2 regions of the Streptosporangium sp. NBC_01755 genome follow, and region 1 is predicted to be linked to the other one. Evidence: riboswitches for the same ligand, from Rfam matches in the RefSeq annotation. Region 1 holds a riboswitch; the other holds the start of a gene.
The links. A riboswitch is a leader RNA that binds a small molecule or an ion and turns the genes downstream of it on or off. The one in region 1 is predicted to bind cyclic di-AMP.
Positions count from the first base shown of each region.

Region 2: another riboswitch for cyclic di-AMP. It lies ahead of OG884_RS07315 (hypothetical protein); the one in region 1 lies ahead of OG884_RS29115 (C40 family peptidase).

Region 1 is NZ_CP109131.1:6,113,624-6,119,066, forward strand. It holds gene OG884_RS29100 (NYN domain-containing protein) at 1-354, shown strand, start outside; gene OG884_RS29105 (hypothetical protein) at 402-1,031, shown strand; gene OG884_RS29110 (C40 family peptidase) at 1,201-2,178, shown strand; cyclic di-AMP (ydaO/yuaA leader) riboswitch at 2,712-2,872, shown strand; gene OG884_RS29115 (C40 family peptidase) at 3,006-3,518, shown strand; gene OG884_RS29120 (hypothetical protein) at 3,701-4,576, shown strand; gene OG884_RS29125 (M48 family metallopeptidase) at 4,632-5,443, shown strand, end outside.
Region 2 is NZ_CP109131.1:1,624,662-1,630,104, forward strand. It holds gene OG884_RS07300 (hypothetical protein) at 1-665, shown strand, start outside; gene OG884_RS07305 (roadblock/LC7 domain-containing protein) at 727-1,113, shown strand; gene OG884_RS07310 (hypothetical protein) at 1,126-1,497, shown strand; gene OG884_RS07315 (hypothetical protein) at 1,590-2,600, opposite strand; gene OG884_RS07320 (hypothetical protein) at 2,599-2,823, shown strand; cyclic di-AMP (ydaO/yuaA leader) riboswitch at 2,836-2,987, opposite strand; gene OG884_RS07325 (DUF4253 domain-containing protein) at 3,205-3,951, opposite strand; partial or broken gene OG884_RS07330 (carbohydrate ABC transporter permease) at 4,169-4,508, opposite strand; gene OG884_RS07335 (hypothetical protein) at 4,481-4,726, opposite strand; gene OG884_RS07340 (ATP-binding protein) at 4,833-5,443, shown strand, end outside.

The DNA of each region.
Region 1 (5,443 bases):
TACAACGTGACCAAGACCGGTTACGGCACGTTCACCCTCGCCGACCAGCGCAATCGCCTTCTCACCGGCCTCGGCGCGCTCTATGCGCAGACCCGTACCGAGCTGACCTGCGTTTTCGACGGAGCCGAGTTGAACGGTCCGGTTCCCGTGTCGGCGCCCAGGGGGGTGCGCGTGATGTTCAGCGCCCCGGGGCAGATCGCCGACGACCTGATCCGCCAGCTGGTCCGCGCCGAGCCCACGGGACGCGCGGTGGCGGTGGTCTCCTCGGATCGAGAGGTGGCCGAGTCGGTCCGCAGGATGGGCGCCCGGCCGGTCCCCTCGCTGCTTCTTCTGAAACGTCTGGGCCGGGCGTAAACCTTTCCTGCCCGTGGCGCATCGGATCATCCGGGAGGTTTGATTCGATGAAGAAGATCATAGTGCTCGCCCTCACCGTCCTCGCCGTGGGTGCGACCGTCACCACACCCGCGGCGGCCGCGACGGCCGCCATTCCCAAGGGCTTCCTGCTGTACGAGAAGGACGCCGCGAAGAAGGACGACGACCCCGAGACCAACTGGAAGGTCGGCAACTCGGCGAAGGCCGGGCTGGCCGTCAACCCGTGCGGCAAGGCCACGCTGGCCAGGGCCGGCAGGGTGGTCGCGCGGACGGTGACCTTCACCGGTGTCCCGGACTTCATGAAGGTCGAGCAGGTGATTCTGTACCGCTCGAAGGCGGCTGCCGCCGGAGCCGTCGCCCAGGTGCGCTCCGCCCTGACCGCCTGCCGCTCCAACACCGACGCGGGCTCCGCCTACCGCTACGCCTCCTCGCGCCTGACCGGGCTCGGAGACGAGGCGCTGAAGGTCTCCGGGCAGGTCTACTACGGAGGGAAGGCCGGGGTCGGCGGTGAGCGGAGCGTGCTGGTCAGGAAGGGCAACGCGGTCCTGGTCTACCTCTGGGCCGGAGAGTACTCCAAGCCCGCGCAGAGCGACTGGGCCACCCAGTTGCGCGACGCCAGAAAGATGACCGGCAAGATCTGCGGCATCGCCGGTTGCTGAGACGTCGCCGGCTGCTGACCGGGTGATCCCGGCGCTCGCCCGGGATACCGGAGCTGCCACCTGCGGCTGTAGAGCAAAGCATGCGAAAAGGTGATCTAAACCTTACTTGTTCTGTACTATTCGCCGCAGGTCTGTGCAGTCTGGAGGCGTTGACGTGGCCGTGGCTGGTGTGCCGGTTGGACTGATTCGGATACCGGTGGCGGCCGGGCTCGCCCTCGCACTGCTGATGCTGCCGGTGGGCGGAGCGTCCGCGGAGCCGAAGCCGACACTCGCGCAGGCCAAGAAGAAGCTGGAGAAGCTCAACGAGCAGGCCGATCAGGTCGTCGAGAAGTACAACCAGGCCTCGGAGAAGTGGAAGCGGGCCAGGAAGAAGTACATGACGCTGACCGGCGAACTCGCCCGCCAGAGCGAGCAGGTCGCCGGGCTGCGCAAGGAGCTCGTCACGATGGCGGTCAGCACCTACCAGGTCGGTGCGATCAACGGCTGGGAAGGCATGATCTACCAGTCCGACCCCGGCGCGCTGCTGAGCGGCCTGGCCGCGGTCGACCAGATGTCGGCTTCCCGCGCCCAGTCGCTGGGCGCCTTCGACACGGCCACCAAGACGCTGCGGATCAACAGGAACCTGGCCAAGGGTGCGCTGAGCGAGGCCGACGAGACGCGCGACGAGCTGGCCAGGGAGAAGGCCAAGGCCGACAAGATGGTCAGGGTCCAGACGAAGCTCCTGCGCGAACTCAACGTCTTCAAGGCGGGCGACCCGGACAGCACCGGAATCCAGTACACCGGCCCCGCCTCGGGCAACGCCCGCGCCGCGCTGCAGTTCGCCTTCGCGCAGGTCGGCAAGCCCTACCAGTACGGTGGCACGGGCCCCGGCGGCTGGGACTGCTCCGGCCTCCTCCAGGCCGCCTGGCGCAGCGGGGGAGTCAGCCTGCCGCGGACCACCTGGGAGCAGTGGAGCTGGGGCGCGAGCCGCAAGGTCTCACTGAACGACCTCCAGCCGGGCGACCTCATCTTCAGCGAGGGCCTGGGGCACGTCAGCATGTACGCGGGCAACGGCCGGATCGTGCACGCCCCGCAGACCGGCGACGTCGTCAAGGTCGTCCCGCTGTCGGCCTACGGCCGTCGTCTCGCCGGAGCCGTCCGCCCCTGACGCACGGTGCGGGGTCCTGCCCCGCCGGCCGTGTACCCGACGCCGGCCGTGTACCCGGTGCCTCGCACCGGGTACGGCACCTTCCGCCGGCTCCTCGAAGCGATGCTCGACGCCGCCGGGTTCGAGATTCGTCGAGGCGGACTTCGGAGAGTCGATCACGGCGCCCGCACGTGCGTCCGGCGCCGACCCGCCTGCCGGCGACCGCAGCTGCGGGGCCTCTCACTAGATCACCCGATAATCCGGCAAGTGTGATGAATATTACAGAAATCACGATTTATCAGGTGTGATGTCAGAAGTGTGACGAGAGTCATATCTCGATAGCATAAATGGCTATTAAGCAGGGATAACGGTAAGATCAAGAAGACTTATCGATCTTCCTGCTCGGTGAATGCTTTGCCAAAAATTGAAGAATCGGGGTAACTTCTGGCATTGCGACGTTCAAGCCAGGTCGTCGCGGTGAATGTCGGTCTTCGGGCCGGTTTCTCGATAGAAATCCAACCGGCCGCCGTGCCCCTGCCGGGGGCGGACCTCATTACGGCGGCCCGCCGAATCCATACAGCCAGGAGGTATGGAACCGGGGACCCAAAAGGCCCGACACATCGTGGCCAGGGGGTGAATCGGCGCATTTGTGCCGTAGGGCATCTTCCAAGCCCGAACCCGTCAGCTAACCCGGTAGGCATCAGTGGAAGCACCAAGGAGAAATCCTGTCTACCACCCCGTTTAACACCCGTCTGTCGCGCCTTTTCCGCCTTTCCCTCGGCGGCATCGCCCTCACCCTGACCGCCTCAGCCGGAGCGGTCACCCTGGGATCCACGGCGGCCGGGGCGATGACGGACAGCACCCCTGAGATCCTGGTCAACACCGCGGCCGGCGTCTCCGAGCAGGTCGAGAGCACGAAGAGTACCGACACCCGGGCCGTGAACAAGACCAAGGCCGACGCCAATGTGAAGACCAAGATGAGCAGGGCGGCCCTGCAGAAGACTCGGGCCCGCAAGGCCGTCTCGGCGGCCAAGAAGCAGGTCGGTGATCCGTACCGGTGGGGCGCCTCCGGTCCGGGCGCGTTCGACTGCTCAGGGCTCGTCAAATACGCCTGGCGCAAGGCGGGCGTGTCCATCCCCCGGATCACGCACAGCCAGTACCGGGCGATCAGGAAGAAGGTCTCGTGGAGCCGACTGCGCCCCGGTGACCTGATGTTCTTCAGTGGAAAGGGCCACGTCGGCATGTACGTCGGCGAGGGCAGGATGGTCCACTCGCCGAGCAGCGGCAAGACGGTCCGGATCGTGAAGCTGAAGGGGTACTACAGGTCCTCCTTCGCCGGAGCGGTCCGGCCCGGAGCCTGAGCAGGGCGCAGCGGCCCCGTCCATGTCAACAGGGACGGGGCCGCTCCGTTTCCCGGCGAAGGTCGCGAGCGCGTGGCCGCGATGCGGGGCAGCCCGGTTCCGTGCTTCCTGGTTCCGTGCTTCCTGGTTCTGTGCTTCCGGCAAGGTGCGGTGCGATACCGGTCGAGTAACATCGACTCGCTATGTCCGTCCCGAAGGGGCGCCGCGCCGTGCTCGCCGGGATGCTGGCGCTGATGAGCGTCGGCCCGTTCGCCGGGACGGGACCTCTCCTGGCCGGAGCCGGGCCGCTCCCGCGCGACTCCCGGGACCCTCGGCACCTTTCCGCCCCCCACGATCCTCCCCGCGACGTCGGAGAACTCCCCGGCGACCTTCGTGACCTGTGGCCCGGCGCCGCCGTCGTCGTCCGGAGCGAGCACTCCCTCGTGATCGGTCACGGCGTCGCGCCCGCCGTCCTGCGGGACCTGGCCGCCAGGGCCGACCGGGCCCGCCGCGCGGTCGCGGCGATCTGGGGGCCGGTCCGGGCGGTGATCCTTTTTCCCGCCACCGATGCCGAGGCCGCGGTGCTCGCCGGGGCCGGGAGCACACACGGCCTGGCCGCGCTGGCGACCGCGGATCGGGTGATCGTCCTGCCCTCCGGCTACGCGAGGCTCACCACGGCCGGAAGGGACGTGGTGATCACGCACGAGCTCGTTCACGTGGCCACCGGCGCGACCCGTGGCGGCCGGGTGCCGACGTGGCTGTCGGAGGGCTTCGCCGACTACGTGGGTTACCGCGACGCCGGGATCTCCGTACGGAAGGCCGCCGCCGAGCTGGCCGCCGAGGTACGGGCCGGAGTCCTGCCCGCCCGTCTTCCCGGTCCCGCGGACTTCGCCCCCGGTGCCCCGCGGCTCGCGCAGGCATACGAGGAGGCCTGGCTCGCCTGCCGGTTCATCGCGGAGCGCTTCGGCGAGAAGGCCCTGGTGAGGCTCTACGGTGGCGATGTCGCCGGCACGCTCGGCCTGTCGCCGGCCGAACTCACCGAGGCGTGGCGCGACTACCTCGGAAAGGAACTCGCCTGACATTCTTGTGCCCTCCCCGTGATCAGGGGGCGGGGCTCCACGCTGGAGGTGTTTGATGACGCTGAGCACGAAGGACGCGCCCTCGGATGTGCGGCCGGCGGGGTGGGCGCTGGCCGTGCTGGGGGTGGTCACGCTGGCGGTCGTGGCGTTCACCACGCCCTGGCGGGCGCTGAGCAAGCGGGCCCCGGTCGTCGTCCCCGATCCGGCACGCGACTTCACCGCCGAGCAGATCGCCAGGTCCGAGGCGTTCGACAAGCTGGTCAGCGTACCGGGTTACCTCTCCCTCGGCCTGACGCTGGTGGTGGCGGGGGTGCTGGTGGGCACCCCGCTGGGCGCGCGGCTCGTCGGCCGGCTGCGGGGACCGTGGTGGTTGCGGGCGCTGCTCGGCGTGCTGGCGCTGTCGGTGGCCGTCGCGATGCTGCGCTGGCCGCTGGGGATGTGGTCGGAGACCTATCTGCGCGACTTCGGGCTGTCCACCCAGACCTGGCCGACCTGGACCGTCGACCGGATCAAGAGCCTGGGCGTCGGCACCGCGCTGACAGCGATCATGGTTCTGGCGGTGGTCGCGCTGGCGCGGCGCTACCGGCGCTGGTGGATCCCCGCGGCGGCCGGCGCGTTCGCGCTGACAGTGGCGGCCTCCTTCGCCTACCCGGTGCTCATCGAGCCGATCTTCAACGACTTCAGGCCGATGGAGGCCGGACGGCTCCGCGACGACCTGCTCGCCATGGCCGCCAGGGACGGCGTGCCGGTCGAGAACGTGCTCGTCGCCGACGCCTCCCGGCGGACCACCGCGCTCAACGCCTATGTCTCCGGATTTGGCGCGACCCGCAGGATCGTCGTCTACGACACGCTGCTCCGGGCGCCCGC
Region 2 (5,443 bases), 3.7 Mb from region 1:
TGCGGGGCGGCGAGCCGCCGGTCGCCGCCCCGCAGATCCTCGGAGGCGACCGGCTCCTCGCACAGGGCCTGCTCACCAGGGGTGAGCTGGAGTTCTGCGTGCTGAGCACGGTGCTCGACGCCAGCTACTTCCTGTTGGAGGCAACCGGGCACCGGCCCAGGTTCCGGCGGGGAGAGCGGCACTGGCTCGGACCGCAGTGGTACTTCGACGCGGCCGGCCTGCTCCGGGAGTGCAAGCGGAGGAAGGCGCAGTTGGAACAGACCTGGCCGTCCGCGGAGCTGGACACGCTCCCGGTCGTCCCGCGAAGGCGGATCACCGCCCAGCGGGTGGTGCTGAGCTCACTGCAGTGGGAGGTGCTGGTCGGCGCCGACTCCACGGCGCCCCCGGCCGACCTGGCGCGCAAGCTGGGCCGCCCGGCGTACTCGGTGCTGCTCGCCGTACGGCAGCTCGCCTCCCGTGGGCTGCTGCGCATCCCGGAACCCGACGCGGCCGCCGCACCCGCCACGCAGGACCCGCTGCCGAGGCGGACGAGGGGGGCCACGGAGATCCCGGCAGCCGGAACGGGCTCCCTGGCGACGCCTGCGTCGCTTCCCGGAGCCACCGGGGACCCGACCGACGTCAACCTGCTCATCCGGCTCAGGAACGCATTGGAGGCACTGACTTGAGCCTGGTTCGATGCCGCCGATAAGGCTGCGGACGCTGAAGCTGATCGGAAGGAGGGTGTCGGTGGAACTGCGTGAGGAGATACACCGCGAGATGGCGCTGTTGCGGGAGCGGATACCCGACGTGGACGGGAGCATCGCGTGCAGCGTCGACGGTCTGACCCTGGCCAGTGATCTGGGCGACGGCACCTCCACCGAGCAGACCGGCGCGCTCTCCTCCGCGCTGCTGGCCCTCAGCCGCCGGATGACCGGCATGGCCGGCAAGGGCGCCTTCGAGGAGACGCTGATCTCCGGCACCAACGGCTACGCGGCCTGCTACGCCGCCGGCCCCAAGATCGTCCTCACGGTTCTGGCACGCCCGGGGACCAACCTCGGGCTGCTCAGGCTGGAGGGTCGCAAGACGGCGGCCAGATTGGCCGCCATCACCTCACGGATATCGATAACTCAGTGATCGGAGGCAGACATGGGCAACATGGACATCTCTCTCAAGGAGATGATGGCGATCGACGGTGCCATCGGCGCGGTGATCGTGGACTACAACAGCGGGATGGCGCTGGGCGCGCTCGGCGGTTCCAAGGATCTCGACCTCCAGGTGGCGGCCGCGGGTAACACCGAGGTCGTCAAGGCCAAGATGCGGACCATGGAGTCGCTCGGCCTCAAGGACGGCATCGAGGACATCCTCATCACGCTCGGCACGCAATACCACGTGATCCGCCCGCTCTCCGGCCGGAGCGGCAAAGGCCTGTTCATCTACATGGCCCTCGACCGGAACCGGGCCAACCTCGCGCTCGCACGGCACATCCTGCGCGGCATCGAGGAGCGGCTCGAGGTCTGATCCTCCTGCGGCCCGTGCCCCGGGGGGCACGGGCCGCAGGAGGATCTCATCGGATCGCGTCGGCGAAGGAAAGCCGGAGATCGTGCCGGACCTCAGCTCTCCTCGGCGCCCGCCCTACCGCGGAGACGGCCGGCGACCAGGTAGGTGGCACCACCCGCGGCGAGCACTCCCGCCAGGGCCAGGCCGGCGGCCGTGCCGGCGGACGGACCGGCCGAGGTGACGGCCGCCACCGGGGCGGCGGCGCCCAGGTCCCGGACACCCTGCTCGGCGGCCTTGGCGTCGGCGCCGGACAGGGCGACCGGCTTGGCGGCGATGCTCGCCTCAGGTGCGGTGAGCGGCTCGGACATGATCTTGGGCTTGGCGAACGTCTGGATCACCTGCTGGGTCTTCACAGACTTCTTGGACTGCTCGGCCTTGACCAGGACCGTCTGCGGAGGCTTCGCCGGGTTCGCGTCCCGGTAGCGCCAGGCACCGGTGGCGAACGCCACGGGGTGGTTCTTCTTGCCCACGCCGTCGCCCCACTTGGTGACCACGTACTTGATGTCGATGTGGCCCATGCCGCCGTTGCCGTCCACACCCAGCGTGGCGGAGTTGAACCGGCCGTCGGTCAGGTCGGCGAAGGTCTTGGCATCAATGTCGATCATGATGCCCCGGTTGGAGGGCACGCCGGGACCGCGGTCACCGACGAAGAACTTGGCCTTCTTGCCCTTGTAGATGACATAGCCCTCGGTGAACAGGGGCCAGCTCGGGCTGGCGATCATGCCCTTCTGCATCGGCTTGCCACTGGCCGGCAGGCCGGTGTCACCGGCCCGGCCCGAGGAGTCGTCCCAGAAGTAGGAGGCCCTGGTCGAGCCCTCAAGGAGAACGGTCTCGTTGGCGGCCACCACGGTGTCCGCGCCGGGGGAGGCAACGGAGGCAGTGGCACCGGCAGCGGCGACGGAGGCGGGAGCGGCGGAGGAGGCGGGCAGCGCGGAGGCCACACCGCTGGAGACGAGCACGCCGGCACCGACCAGAGCGGCGGTGGCGAGGCGGTTCTTGTACGGGAGGTTCTTCGGGAGGTTCTTATGCAGGCCGTTCTTGTGCAGGTCAAAAGGAAGACGCATGAAGAAGAGGCTCTTTCGCGAGGGAACGGGGCAGCCACGTGCGACGCATGGGGAGGAGTGCAGTGGCGGGGACGCGCTCATCGGAAAAGTGGCGTGGCAGGATCAGTCGATCGCTACGCGGAGCACGATCCAGGTGCCGCGCTCAGGCGCGGCGACAGGGGTCAGCGACGAAGTTCAGGTGGTCGGCACGGGCAGAGCGGGCACCGACGTGGTGACGCGGTGATCCATGAGGGGGATCTCCTCTCCAGCTCGTCTACCGGGTTAGCTGACGGGTTCGAGCGGTGGAGTTGCCCTACCGCCGCACGTTCGCGGCGGATTCACCCCGGAAAAATGGTTCCCCGGTTCCCCGGACCATGCGGGCCCTGTGGGATTCGACGTCGGCCGGCCGCTCCCTCTTGTGAAGGGCAGGTCGCCAACCGATACCCATGGACACTACTCACGAAATCGGACAAAGCAAAGCAAATGCCATGAAAACCCCAGAAGATCTACCTACTACCCCCAAGAAAGCCCCATCGGGGACCCCGTCACACCAACAGCCGCCCTACCAGCGAGAACGTCTTGCCGATCTCGGGTTTCACACCCCGGAGACCCGCGGCGGGCAAGCTCAGTCCCACCAGAACGACCAGGCGTTCCTGCCCTTGATCTGCTCGGCGTAGTCGATGAGACTCCCCGCGCCCTGGATGATGCTGTCGGGGCAGAACGTCCAGTGCTCCGCGGCGACGTGCAGGGCGTGCTCCGAGGTCGTCGGAGGTGCGGCGACGCTGAGGTCGAGGGTGTTGAACCCCATGCCGACCACCCGCACCCCGAACCTGTCCTCCCAGCTCCGCACCACGGCCGCGAGCGGGACCATCCACTCGTTGTGGTTCAGGGCACCCTGCCAGCCCATGACGGCGAGAGCGTCGGCCCCGCGCTCGACCGCGACGAGCCCGAGCGGGGTCCTGCGCTCGGCCACCAGGCCGGCGTACCAGTCGGCGACCACGCCGGGATCGGCGGCAGGCCTTCCCGAAGGGGCCGGACCCGGACATTCGACTCCGAAGGGGTCGAGGATTTCGAGCTGGTCGATGTGGGCCTTGACGATCCAGTCGGACCACACCTCGGCCATGAACGCGGCGGCCTGGTAGTTGTCGATCTCGACGGCGGCGTCCGGGGCGATCTGACCGGCCGACCAGGGCTGCACCGAGTCCTCCAGCAGCACCGGCCACAGGCCGGAGTGCTCGTGCTGGGACCGCAGCCGTGCCCAGTACTCGCCGGAGACCGCCACCTCACTCAGCCAGAACGCCGGACGGCGACGGAGCGAGAGCTGAGCGTAACCGGGGTCGGGCCACACCACGTCCCCCGGTGGCAGGTCCACCGAGAGCCTCCGGCCCTCACCTCCGCTGCTTCCGTCGGCCCCGTCAGCGAACAACTGGCCCAGAACTGGCGGAAGCTTCCCACGCTCGCACTCGCTCATTCCTACCGATCCGATCCTGCCCACGGACCAATTTTGGCCTGTCAACCGTCCCGAGGGACAGTTCTGCCCTGGTCCAGGCAAAAATTATCGGTACAGGGGGAACGGAGCCTGGCGGGTGTCAGTCCTTCACCGCCCCGCCCAGCCCGGCCACCAGCCTGCGCTGGACGGCCACGAAGAAGATCAGCACAGGAACGGTCATCAGCGTCGAGGCCGCCATGATGCCGCCCCAGTCGTTCTCGTCGGGCTTGAAGAAGACCAGCAGGGCCGAGGGCAGCGTCTGGTTGTCCCTGGCCGAGATGATGAAGGTCCTGGCGGAAGATGAAGTCGTTCCAGGCGGTGATGAACGAGAAGACACTCGTGGCGACCAGTCCCGGCGCGACGAGGGGAAAGAGGATCCGCCACAGGATCACCGGCCGGCTCGCGCCGTCGATCATCGCGGCCTCCTCCAGCGTCCGGGGAGAGCCTCCCCCGCCGCGCCGACCTCGACCTGCTCCGCCCGTCCGACGGGGTCAGCCGCTGACCGCTCACCGGAGCGGGCACTCCGCGGCGGGCGGCGGCGCGGGGAGCGTGCCCGCCCCCGCGACCCGCATCGGGCGGGGTCGAACGGGTTGACGACGGACACCCCCGTGCCGTCGAAGTCCTTGACGTTCCGGCTGACCAGGGTCCAGCCGTTCACCCTGGCTGTGGCGGCTGTCTTCGCGACTTCTCATCTTCCGCGCCCAGGTAGTGGCATCAATGTAGACTTCATCTAAGTAAGATTGATTATTACTAAGGTAGGATCGATGGAGTTTACCGGCAGGGCCTTCGATCTCGATCAACTCGACGCGCAGTTGCGGCTCGCGACAGAGGGCAGGGGAGGGACGCGAGGCCGGGCAGTGATCATCACTGGCCGCAGGCGAGTGGGCAAGTCGCGCCTGGTGCAGGAGTTCTGTGATCGTTCTGGCCTGCCGTATGTCGTCTTCCAGGCGACGAGAGGTCGTAGTCCGGTTGCGGAACGTAATGACTTCGCCGAGACCGTCGCCTGCTCCGGACTCGCAGGCGCCGAGTTCCTTCAGGGCTCCGCGCCGCAGGACTGGAACCACACCCTCCGGTCGCTGGCGCTGGCCGCGGGTGATGAGACCCCGTGCATCGTGGTTCTTGACGAGGTTCCGTGGCTGATCGAACAGGACGGGGAGTTCGAGGGTGCCCTGCAGACGGCCTGGGACAGGTATCTCTCAGCTCGGCCGATCCTGTTGATCCTCGTCGGAAGCGACCTGTCGGTGATGGAATCCCTACAGGAGTACGGCCGCCCCTTCTTCGGCCGGGCTGCTCACATGACGCTAAGGCCTCTTGCTCTTCAGGACGTCGCCGACATGACAGGGTTGCCCGCTGCCGACGCCGTGGACGCGCTGCT